One region of the Neorhizobium turbinariae genome, then DNA from elsewhere that is predicted to be linked to it. Evidence: riboswitches for the same ligand, from Rfam matches in the RefSeq annotation. Region 1 holds a riboswitch; the other holds the start of a gene.
What was found. A riboswitch is a leader RNA that binds a small molecule or an ion and turns the genes downstream of it on or off. The one in region 1 is predicted to bind thiamine pyrophosphate.

Region 1 (6,070 bases):
GACAGGTGGAGAAACGCAGATCAGCCACCGTTACTACCAGCTCAAGGCCGGCGGCGACATCGCGGCGATCATCGGCATGTGCAAGTCGCTTTTTGAGCGCGAGGCGGCATCCGGCGGCGTGCTGGATCACAAATTTATTCAGGAGCACTGCCACGGCTTTTCCGAATTCCACACCTTCTGCGAAGAGCAGGCGTGGGGCGTGCTGGAGGCCGAAAGTGGCTTGCAGCGGTCCGACATGGAGGAGGCGGCGGAGATATACGCCAGAGCGAATTCAGTGATGGGCGTCTACGGCATGGGCCTTACCCAGCACAAGCACGGGGTGAGTTCCGTCCAGTCGCTGGTGAACCTGCTCTTGCTTCGCGGCAATATCGGTAAGCCCGGCGCCGGCATCTGCCCGGTGCGTGGCCACTCCAACGTCCAAGGCCAGCGCACGGTCGGCATCTCCGAAAAGCCGGAACTGGTGCCACTCGACAAGCTTGCCGAACTTTATCACTTCGACCCGCCGCGGGAGGAGGGCCTGACAACCGTCGACGCCTGCCAAGCGATCCTCAACGGTGAGATCAAGGCATTCATTGGCCTTGGAGGGAACTTCCTGCGCGCCATTCCCGAAACGGGACCGATGGAAGACGCGTGGCCGCGTATGCGGCTGACGGTGCAGGTCGCCACAAAGCTCAACCGCAACCATCTGTTCAATGGCGACGTTGCTTACCTGCTGCCATGCCTTGGACGGCTGGAGCTCGACGAGCAGAAGACCGGGCCGCAAGTCGTCACCATCGAAGACTCGACCTCTTGCTTCCACGCCTCCAAGGGCAGGTACAAGCCTATCAGCGAGCACCTGCTATCCGAACCCCGGATCGTGGCGGAGATAGCCAAGGCCAGCTTGCCGCCCAACCCCAATGTTCCATGGGATGAATGGGTGGCGGATTACGGCAAGGTGCGTGAAGCCATCGAGCGGACGTATCCCGCCATCTTCAAGGATTTCAACAGGCGGATGTGGACGCCTGGAGGCTTCGAGAAGCCGCTTTCCGCCAACAAGCGGGAGTGGAAGACGGAGACGGGCAAGGCGAACTTCAGGCTCCCGAAGGCGCTTTCCGCGAGCTTCGACGCCGGCACCAGCAAAGACGTGCTGCGGCTGATCACTTTGCGCAGCAACGACCAGTTCAACACGACGGTCTATGGCTACCATGACAGATTCCGCGGCGTCGAAGGCACCCGGATGGTGATCTTCGTGAACCCAAAGGACATGCAACGCTTCGGCATCACCGAAGGACAGGATGTGCGGCTGGAGACGGTTGCGAGCGACAACATCCCGCGCTCGCTCGGCGGGTTGCGCGCTGTACCGTACGACATTCCGGAAGGTTGCTGCGGCGCCTATTACCCGGAATGCAACATTCTTCTGCCGCTCTACCAGCATGCCGAAGGTAGCAAGGTACCAGCGGCCAAATCAGTGCCCGTTCGGGTTTCGGCGGACGAAGGCGGTCTTGCGCTCCAAGCGGCGGAATGAACGGCAAAAGGCTTTGAATGACAGAATTGTGACCGCGTGTGAGGCGGCTTGGAGCCGCCTGGGCGGGCGCACTGTCATGCAGTAGGTTCAAGTCTCAGGTCGTTCACATTGCGGTCCACATGATGGCGCGAATGCATATCAAAACGGTTCATTCTTACGCAGAATTAACTTTACGGTAACCCGGAAATTCTCCAATGGCGCATCCAGCGCCGGCTTCCCGCCGGCCGCTCCTCTCACCATATCTGACTATGGAGGCACGATGTCCATCAAGCTTTACGCCCTTACCGCTGTCGCTGTTACAGCCGTTACGTCGGTCGCCTCGGCCCAGCCGAGCCCGAACATGGTGCGGAAGTTCAACGACTGGGGCGTCTACTCCTACCAAGCCAGCGGCAACACGACCTGCTACGTGCTGACGACGCCCAAGGATGCCCAGCCGGCGAGCGTGAACCATGGCGACAACTATTTCCTCGTCGCGCCGAACCAGAACGGTTCCGGATATTATCCGCAGGCAGTGATGGGCTACAATTTGCGCGAAGGCTCGCAGATGGTGCTCACCATCGATGGCCAGTCCTTCGTGATGCTGCCGAAGGGCAATTCCGGCTGGACCCAGGAAGCGAGTTATGACGCGGCTCTCATCAACGCCATGAAGGCCGGCAGCAACATGACGCTGAAGGCGACTTCGCAGCGCGGCACCTCGACAAGCTACACCTTCTCCCTTTCGGGTGTCACTGCTGCGCTGAACCAGGCCGCGTCCTGCAAGTAACAGAACTAGATCGTGGCCGAGGCTCACTCGGTCGCGATCTCTCCAGTCTGACCTCAAGACGCCCAGAGGAGCCAGAAATGGGAGACGGGGCCGTGTCCCGTTCCGACGCTCAATCCCTCCGCTGCACCAATGGCGCCGGCGAGATAGGTTTTCGCAGCGCTCACTGCTTCACCCGGCGAGGCGCCCTTGGCAAGTTCCGCGGCAATGGCGCTTGAAAGCGTGCAGCCGGTGCCGTGGGTGTTCTTTGTGGCGATGCGATCGCCTTCAAACCATTGCAGACCGGTCTCGGTGGCCAGAACATCCGGACTGTCGTCCGTCTCAAGATGCCCGCCTTTTACCAGAACCGCGGGACCTAGCACTCCTAGTTGCTGCGCCTGCCTTGCCATGTCGTCGCGGCTGGCAGCCACCGGCGCCCCAAGAAAAGCTGCGGCTTCAGGTATGTTGGGTGTCACGAGGGTCGCCATGGGCAACAACCGCTTGGCCACGACTGAAACCGCATCTGCCGCGAGAAGAGGCGAACCACCCTTGGCGATCATCACCGGGTCGAGGACGATCGACACGCTCGATCGGTAAGGTGCAAGGACGTCAGCGACGGCCTCGGCGATTTCGGCATTGGCGATCATACCGATCTTCACCGCATCCACACGGACATCGGCGAAAACAGCGCGGATCTGGTCAGCAACAAAACCAGCTGGCACGGCATGCACACCATAAACACCTTGCGTGTTCTGGGATGTCAGCGCCGTCAGCACTGCCATGCCATAAGTACCGCGGGCGGCAAATGCCTTGAGATCAGCCTGGATCCCGGCACCACCGGAAGGATCGGAGCCGGCGATCGACAGCACGTTGCGGATCATCGGCGGACCTCCCGTATCATCTGGGCAAGGTGGCGGGCGGCCTCTTCAGGATCCGGTTGGCCGCATATGGCGGAGACAACGGCGACGCCCTTGGCGCCGGCATTCAGGCACTCGCCGATGTGTTCAGCCTTGATCCCACCAATGGCGACTGCGGGCAGGGGAGACATGCCGATGAGCTTCGCCAATTCGTCAAAGCCGATCGCCGGTGAGTGGTCGAGCTTTGTATTTGTCGGGAAAACGGGGCCGACACCGACATAATCTACATGGTGTGGGTCTGCGGGTCGGGCATGCTCGCCCCGATCGACGGAGAGCCCGAGAATCATCTCGTTGCCGACGCGGGCGCGAACTTCATCGGCGGACATGTCTTCCTGACCGACGTGGATGCCATCGGCACCAATCGCAATTGCAGCCTCGACATTATCGTTGATGATGAGCGGGACACCCGTGCCTGCGAGTGCTGCTTTCAGTGCCATGCCGGTTTCGACCATGTGGGCTGTCGTAGCCTTCTTGTCGCGCAACTGAACCATGGTAACACCGCCGCGAACGGCGAGGCGGGTGGTCTCGACCATGCCGAGTGGCTCACAAAGATCAGGGTCTAGAACGAGGTAAAGCGAAAGGTCGAACTGTTTCATGCTGCTTCGATCCTTGCCTGAGCATCCAGCGTGGCAGCATCGATCGCGGCCAGTTGATCGAGAAAGGCGACGGAGAACGAACCCGGTCCCGAGGCCTGGGCGGCTGCGGCTTCACCCGCGACCGCAAACAGGGCCAGTGCCGCAACTGTTGCATCAAGTGGCTTTTCCGGTCGCGTCGCGGCGAAGGCGCCGACAAGACCAGTCAATGAGCATCCCAGGGCGGTAACCCTTGGCATCAGCGGTGAACCGCCGTGGATCCTCCAGGAGGTCTGGCCGTCGGTGACGAAGTCGGTTTCGCCGGTGACGGCAACTACGGTACCAAGTTGCTTTGCCAATCCCAGCGCAGGACCTTCCGCCGCGCGTGCAGCATCCCCGCTGTCGACACCCTTGCCGCCCGATTTCGAGCCAGCAAATGCGATGATCTCAGAGGCATTGCCGCGAATGATCGTTGGTTTCAGCGCGACGAGTTCGGCAGTCACGGCGCGACGATAGGTCGTTGCATAATGCGCGACCGGATCGAACACCCATGGCTTACCGTGTTCGCTCGCCGCCTTCGCAGCGCTTTTCATGCCACCGACCCAAAGAGGCGAGAGCGTACCGATGTTGACGGTCAAGGCACCGGCGATCGATGCGAACTCACCCGCCTCCTCTTGCGCACTGACCATGGCCGGAGAGGCACCCGCCGCCAACAAGACGTTCGCGGCAATGTTCATGGCAACGAAGTTAGTGATGCACTGGACCAATGGGGCCTGTGCCCGCATCTCTTCGAGCATCTGGCCCGGACTGTGGATTAAAAGCTGCGTCTGCATCATCGCCTTTCTCGGCGGAGCCTGGACGCTTGGGCTCAATCAGAACCCCAACGACTCCCTCCGCCAGCATGATCTGGTTCAGGTTCAAAGGGTGCTTCTCAGCCCGGCATACGCCAGACGCCCCTGTCATCGGTGCAACGCTATCAGAAAGGAAAAGCGACCGCCATATGCATGTTGGGCGATCGCTTCATGTCAACGGGAATACCTGGCGGTTGTCTATCTCGCCGCCCAGTTTGCGCCGCGGCGGAAGATCGTGTTCATCTGCGGCACCTCGAACTCCTTCGCCACGTGGCCGAGCGAGGAATAGAAGACGCGGCCCTTGCCGTATTTGCGTTTCCAGACGACCGGCATCACCACGCCATCGATCCAATAGGCATGTTCGCCGGTAAAGGTGGTGGTGGCGAGCACCTCGTTCGATGGGTCGACATGCATGTAATATTGCTCGGAATGATATGGGAAGTCGGTGATCCCTTCCATGAGTGGATCGTCCCGCTTGGTAATGTTGACGGTGTAGTCGATGATATTGCCGGGATGGGCCACCCATTGTCCGCCGATGATGAACTGGTACTCGACCGACTCCCGGAATGCATCGCCGGCGCCACCATGGTAGCCTGCAATACCGACGCCATTTTCAACGGCCGCCGCGAGGTTCTTCACCTCCTCCTTCTCGATCTTCGACATCGTCATGATCGGAACGATCAGGCTCAGGTCATGGATGGAGGGGTCCGCGAAAGCTTCCGTCGAATGCTCCAGGTAGACCTTGAACCCGTCTCCCTCGAGCATGGTCTTGATCACTTCCGCACATTCCTGTGGCTCATGGCCGCTCCAGCCACCCCATACGATCAAGGCTTCACGCATGCACTTTCCTCCAAAAACTACTTGGCCAGTCGGCCATCAACGAGTGAATCGGACAGCGGCGCCGGCCGCTGGACCTTCGTAGTGATTTCGATCGTGCGCCCGTGTTCCGATGCCGTCTGGAAGGCCTCCATGACCTCCAGGACATGCAGCGCGAGATCGCCATTGGCACGATGCGGCCGATCGGATCGGATGGCATGAGCCATGTCGGCCACACCAATGGAGCGGAAATTACCGTCCGCATAAGGCAAGGTAAGGGGCTGCTCCTCGAACTGGCCGCCCTTCTTGAGATACTCCACCGGCCCGCCAAACCGGTTTGGGTCCGGCACGATCAGCGTACCTTCCGTTCCGTACACCTCCAGCGGCACGTGCTTGTGGCCCGCGACATCGAAGCTCATGCCGATCTGCACGACTGCGCCATTCTCGAAGGCCATGACGCCGGCTACATGGGTCGGCACGTCGACCGGGATGCGTTCGCCGTTGCGTGGCTCGCTGGTGATGACGCGTTCAGAGCGCGGCGTGATGGCAAATCCGGCCACCTTCGCCACCGGACCGAGCAGGTTCACGAGGTCGGTGATGTAGTATGGCCCCATGTCGAGCATCGGACCGCCGCCGACTTCGTAGTAAAAGGCGGGGTTTGGGTGCCACCG
Region 2 (6,070 bases), on a different contig from region 1:
GCCGAACAGCGCGACCGCACCAAGGTCGCCAAGCGACAGCGCCATCGCGAAGGAGAGCGATGTCAGCAGCGGCTTTGCAAGCGGCGGAAGGTCGATGCGCATGAGTTTGGAGATGCCTGAGAGGCCCAGGCTGGCGGAAAGGCGCGCCGTGCGCCGCCTGTGGGTTGCCATTGCCGGCGACAGGACGCGCATCACGAACGGCAGTGCCATCAGTGCGTTGATGATGACGATCAGGACCGGCGCAAACCGGTTGACGTCGCCGAGCGAGCGCAGTGTCAGGAACCAGCCGGTGCCAAGCACGACGGGGGGCACCAGAAGCACCAGCGAACCCATGCCGCCGAGTGTCGCCGCGAAGGCTCTTGCGCCGGCGCCCGGCCGCTTCATGTCGTCGATTGCTTCCTGTGCCACGACGATCGCAACCGATGTCGCGACCGAAAGCAGGCCCGCGGCCACGGCAATGGCGAAACTTGTCAGCGCCGCCTGGTGGAAGGCCGGGCTTTTGAAGAGCCGCCAGAGATCCGCCTGGATGCCGGAGGCGACGATCGATGCGAGCGGCAGCACCAGGAAGGCCGTGGCAAAAAGGATGATGACGGCATCCCAGGATCTGGCACCTGCCGTCCTGCCGTCGAAGCGGCGCGATGCGCGACCGTGCAGGTTCTCATCGTCATCAGGTTTCGGCAGGGTGGAGATGACGGCGAGGATGATCGCGGTGATGCCGATCTGCAGGAAGGAGAGCGCGATTGCCCGCGGCGGATCGAAATCGAAGCGCAGCGATTGGTAGATGGCGACTTCCAGCGTGGTGGCCGCGGGTCCGCCGCCCAGGACCAGGACAAGCGTGAAGCTCGTCGCGCACAGCATGAAGATGAGACCCGCCACGCCCGGAAGAACGCGCAGCGTCGCCGGGCCCTCCACGAAGCGGAAGACCGAAAGCGGCTTCATGCCGAGGCTCGAGGATAGCAGCCAGTACTCCGCCGGTAGCCGTTCCAGCGCTGCCAGCAGCAGCCGGGCCGCCAGCGGCATGTTGAAGAAGACATGCGCGATGAGGATGCCGGACAGCCCATAGATGCTGATCGGCTGTTCAACACCCAGTGTCAGCAGCGTGTTGTTGATGATGCCCTGGCGACCCCAGATGCCGATCAGCCCAAGCGCGCCGATCAGCACCGGCAGGCCCATCGGCAGCGCCATCAGGCGAACGATCCAGATCCTGCCGAGGAATTTCGGTCGCCGCGCCAGCGCGAGCGCCACGGGCAGGCCGGACAGGATCGATAGGATCGTAGAAAGCGCCGCCTGCCAGAGCGTGAAGCGCAGGATCTGCCAGGTATAGGGTGTGAAGAACTGGCCGCCGGCGGCGCCGCTATCCCACAGGAGCAGCGCGGCAATTGCCGCACCAACGAAGAAGGCGATGCCGCCAAAGGCGGCAAAGCCCCAACCCAGGCTCCATTTTCGCTGAGCGGCTGTCAGCATGCGCTAGTTGAGGCTCATCGCTGCCAGCCATTCATTGATCCAGGCCTGGCGGTTCTTGGCCACCTCGTCGGATCCCATCAGGAAGGTCTTCTTCGGCTGCACGAGCTTGTTGAACGCTTCCGGCAGGGATTCGGAGGTCTTGGTCACCGGCATCATCCAGTTGGTCGTCGGGATGACGTCCTGAAAAGCGGGCGAGACCATGAAACGCAGGAAATCCTTCGCAAGGTCCTTGTCCTTTGCACCCTTCAGCAGTCCTGCAACCTCGATCTGGATGTAATGGCCTTCGGAAAAGGCGGCGGCTTGATACTGGTCCGACTTCTCCTCCACCATATGGTAGGCCGGCGAGGTCGTGTAGGAGAGGACCATCGGTACCTCGCCCTTGGTGAACAGGCCATAGGCTTCAGACCAGCCGGGGGTGACGGTGAGCACGCGCTTCTTGAGCTTGGCCCATGCTTCCGGTGCCTCGTCGCCGTAAACTGAGCGAATCCAGAGCAGCAGGCCGAGTCCGGGCGTCGAAGTGCGCGGATCCTGGATGACGATCTTCTGTGATGGGTCGCCCTCGACCAGTTCCTTCAGGCTCTTTGGGGGGGTCTTGATAGCCTTGGTGTCGTAGACGACGCCGAAATGGCCATAGTCATAAGGGATGAAGGTGTCGTCGGAATAATCACCCGGCACGTCCACTGCCGCCATGTCCAGCCCATGAGGCTCGAACAGGCCGGTGGCCTTGGCTTCCGAGATCAGGTTGGTGTCGAGGCCAAGAACCAGATCGGCCTTTGAATTTTCGCCTTCGAGCCGCAGTCGGGTCAGCAGGGCAACGCCGTCCGAGACGCTGACGAAGTCGACCCGGCAGGCGCAGGTCTTCTCGAAGGCTTCCTTGACCTTGGGTCCCGGACCCCATTCGGCCGTGAAGCTTTCATAGGTGTAGACGGTGAGCGTCTTTTCCTGCGCCAGCGCATGGGTGGCGACGGAAAATGCGGCCGCTGCCGCAAGAAGGGAAATGATAAACCCGCGCATCGGCGCCTCCAGTTTCAAGTGACGGGAATAGGCGCTGATCAAGAGCCGTCTAATCCCTCCGCCGGTGTTAACCGGATCAGGTTCCGCGGGTTGGCCAAGCCTCTCAGCCGCGATCAGCGGCACCCCGTTAGAGCGGAACAAGATTTACTGGCAGAGGGAGAAACTGGCAAGAGCGAGATGGGCGGCTCAGGCCGCCGCACCCATGTCCATGTACATGATCTCCCAGACGTGGCCATCGGGATCCTGGAAGGAGCAGCCGTACATGGGACCGAACTCCATGTTCGGCTTCCATTCGCTGCCGCCGGCGGCGAGCGCCTTCTTCTTGAAGTCGTCGACTTCAGCTCGGCTGCCGGCGGAAAGGCAGTTCAGCACCTGCGTGGATGTCCTGGCGTCGCTGATCTCACCATTGATGAAGCCCTTGAACTTCTCGTGGGTCAGCAGCATCACGTAGATCTGCTCGCTGACGATCATGCAGCTTGCCGTATCGTCGGAGAAGTCCGGGTTCCGGGTGAAGCCGAGCGCCGTGTAGAAACGCGTGGCGCCTTCAAGATCGGCAACCGGCAGGTTTACGAAAATCATCCGCATGTCAGTCTCCTCGTCCTTGGATGATGCGTTTGGTGCATGGCCCAAGGACGGGCGCGGCGTGGCCCAGCCGACAGCGGTCGCCGATTTATTTTCGACGTTTGCGGACGATCAGTGCCTGCTCTGCGGGAAGACCCGAAGTTCGCGTGGCACGACGGCCATGCCGCCCAGGCGGTTGGCAATCGCATAATCGATCGTCCGTTCCACCACCTCGGGCATGACCGGTTTGGTCAGCACGCCGAGCGGACCATCGACGCCATCCTCAACGTCTTCCGGGTTGCCTGTCATGAAGATGACGGTGACGCCATATTCCTGCGCCAGTTCGCGACCGATCTCCGGCCCGGTGCGACCGTCGGAAAGGTTGACGTCGACAAGGGCAATATCCGCATGGGCGCCGAGGGTCATGGCATGTTTGCGTCCGCTTGCGAAACCTGCGACCTGCAGGCCCATGCCCTCAACCGTTTCAGCGACATCGAGGGCAATCAGGAACTCGTCCTCGACGATCAATACGCGCTGGTTCATCGCTTCACTGGCCAGCCGACTACGCATTACATTTGTCAGCATGAGACGTCCCCATCCGTTCAGGGTTGTGAAACTGCCGAAGTCTCAACGTGATGTTTCGGCCTTTTCCTGCACATCGAACGGCGTGTGGGACAGAGTTGTTCCGGCTTGTGACAAATATTTCTGTGCGTAACTATTTGTTAAGCCTAACGAAATCTTAATCTAGCCTTCCAGCTCCTCGCGCAGCATCTCAAGCTCCAGCCATTCCTCTTCCATTTTCACCAACTTTTCCCGCAGCTTTTCCATCTCGGCTGCCAGACGGTTGAAGGTAGCGGGATTCTTGGTAAAGAGGTTGGGGTCGGCCATCTTCTGTTCGCGGGCTGCGATCTCTGCTTCCGCCTTCTCCATCTCCTTCGGCAGGTTTTCGAGCGCAAACTTCTGCTTGTAGGAAAGCTTGCCCTTGGCCTTTGGTGTTTCCGGAGCCGGCGCGGCGGAATCAGACTTCGCCTTTTCGGCCTTCTCCACCCGCCGTTTTTCCTCCAGCGCGCCGCGGCGCTGCGCCAGCATGTCGGTGTAACCGCCGGCATATTCGATCCAGCGGCCATCGGGCGCATCCGGGTTGGCGGGCGCAATCGTCGAGGTGACGGTGCGGTCGAGGAAGTCGCGATCGTGGCTGACGAGGATGACGGTGCCGCTGTAACCCGCGACAATCTCCTGCAGCAGGTCGAGGGTTTCGATATCGAGGTCGTTTGTCGGCTCGTCGAGGATCAGCAGGTTCGAGGGCTTGGCCATGATCCGCGCCAGCATGAGGCGGGCGCGCTCGCCACCGGAGAGGTTCTTGATCGGCGTCCTGATCTGCTCGGGCTGGAACAGGAAGTCCTTCATGTAACCCGCGACATGACGCTGCTCGCCGTTCACCAGCAAGGTCTCTCCGCGCCCGTCCGTCAGATAATGGGACAGGGTGTCTTCCGGATTGAGGTCTTCACGTTTCTGGTCGAGCGTGGCGATCTCCAGGTTGGTACCGAGCTTCACGGTGCCCGTGTCCGGCGCCAGCTGCCCGGTCAGCATCTTCAGGAGCGTGGTCTTGCCGGCGCCGTTCGGCCCGACGAGACCGATGCAATCGCCGCGATGCACGCGAATGGAGAAAGGCGCCACGATCGGTCGGTCGTAGCTCTTGGTGATGTTTTCCGCCTCGATCACCAGCTTGCCGGACTCACGGCCTTCGGTGATCTGTGCCTGCACGGTGCCTTGCGGACCCTTGTGGCCGCGGTAGTTGGCGCGCATCGTCTGGAGTTCACCAAGCCGGCGCATGTTGCGCTTGCGCCGCGCGGTCACGCCGTAGCGCAGCCAGTGCTCCTCGCGCTCGATCGCCTTGCCGAGCTTGTGCTGTTCCAGTTCCTCGGCTTCCAGAACCTCGTCGCGCCAAGCCTCGAAATGCGCAAAGCCGCGATCGAGGCGCCGTGATGTGCCGCGATCGAGCCAGACGGTGGCGGTCGATACCTTCTCGAGGAAACGCCGGTCGTGCGAGATGAGGACGAGGGCGCTCCGCGTCTTGCGCAGTTCCTCTTCCAGCCACTCGATCGTCGGCAGGTCGAGGTGGTTGGTTGGCTCGTCGAGCATCAGGATATCCGGCTGCGGAGCCATGACGCGCGCCAGCGCCGCGCGCCGCGATTCTCCTCCGGATAGCGTCTTGGGATCTTCCTGGCCTGTCAGCCCGAGATGCTCCAGTAGATAGGTGACGCGGTATGGGTCATCGCCAGGCCCGAGCCCTGCTTCGGCATAGGCCTGTACGGTATCGTAACCGCTGAAATCCGGCGCCTGCTCCAGATAGCGGATCGTCGAGGAGGGATGGCGAAATACCTCGCCCGACTGCGGCTCGACCATGCCGGCGGCGATCTTCATCAGGGTCGACTTGCCCGAGCCGTTGCGACCGACAAGGCAGATACGGTCACCCGGCTCGACCTGCAGGCCGGCGCCTGCAAGAAGGGGCGCGCCGCCGAAGCTCAGGAATATGTCATCGAGTTTGAGGATTGGGGGCGCCAAATCAGGCTCCTGTAAAATCAAAAGGGCGGGCGAGGATCATCGCCTTGCCGCTGCGTAGATGGAGTTCCACCCGGCCTTCCGCAACATTGGAAACGGTGCGCGAGGAGCCGAAGGGAAGCGTGAAGTCTTGAAGGGGATAGCGGGCTCCCCGGATGTCGAGGCCTTCGAGCCTGGAGAAGCCGATGACCGAGAACAGGGCGCCGGCCGGCAGGTCGAGCGTGCGGCGTTCACCGGCGATCAGGGGCAGGGCCTCCTCCTCGCCGGATGAAAGGGAAATCTCGAAGCCCTGCTCGGCCAGGCTTACTGCATGCAGCAGATGCTGGAGCGCGTGGTCGCTCCGTTCGCCGCCAAGCGCGCCGAGGAACACGAGCTTGCGGGCGCCTCTTTCGACCGCTTCCGCCGTCGCGATCTCGCCATCTGTTTCAGACTTGGCGGGCGGATAGGTCTTGCGCTCCACCTGCGGGAA

Region 2: linked by a shared signal. The riboswitch ahead of thiB (thiamine ABC transporter substrate binding subunit) and the one ahead of thiM (hydroxyethylthiazole kinase) in region 1 are both predicted to bind thiamine pyrophosphate.

The regions. Positions count from the first base shown of each region.
Region 1 is NZ_JALPRY010000008.1:27,052-33,121, reverse strand. Features, by position in the region: gene M0654_RS06765 (FdhF/YdeP family oxidoreductase) at 1-1,504, shown strand, start outside; gene M0654_RS06760 (invasion associated locus B family protein) at 1,764-2,267, shown strand; gene thiD (bifunctional hydroxymethylpyrimidine kinase/phosphomethylpyrimidine kinase) at 2,321-3,124, opposite strand; gene thiE (thiamine phosphate synthase) at 3,121-3,756, opposite strand; gene thiM (hydroxyethylthiazole kinase) at 3,753-4,565, opposite strand; TPP riboswitch at 4,604-4,700, opposite strand; gene M0654_RS06740 (ThuA domain-containing protein) at 4,782-5,423, opposite strand; gene M0654_RS06735 (Gfo/Idh/MocA family protein) at 5,441-6,070, opposite strand, start outside.
Region 2 is NZ_JALPRY010000016.1:224,410-230,479, reverse strand. Features, by position in the region: gene thiP (thiamine/thiamine pyrophosphate ABC transporter permease ThiP) at 1-1,464, opposite strand, end outside; gene thiB (thiamine ABC transporter substrate binding subunit) at 1,468-2,478, opposite strand; TPP riboswitch at 2,515-2,615, opposite strand; gene M0654_RS15450 (VOC family protein) at 2,665-3,063, opposite strand; gene M0654_RS15445 (response regulator) at 3,172-3,624, opposite strand; gene M0654_RS15440 (ABC-F family ATP-binding cassette domain-containing protein) at 3,784-5,604, opposite strand; gene M0654_RS15435 (thiamine diphosphokinase) at 5,606-6,070, opposite strand, start outside.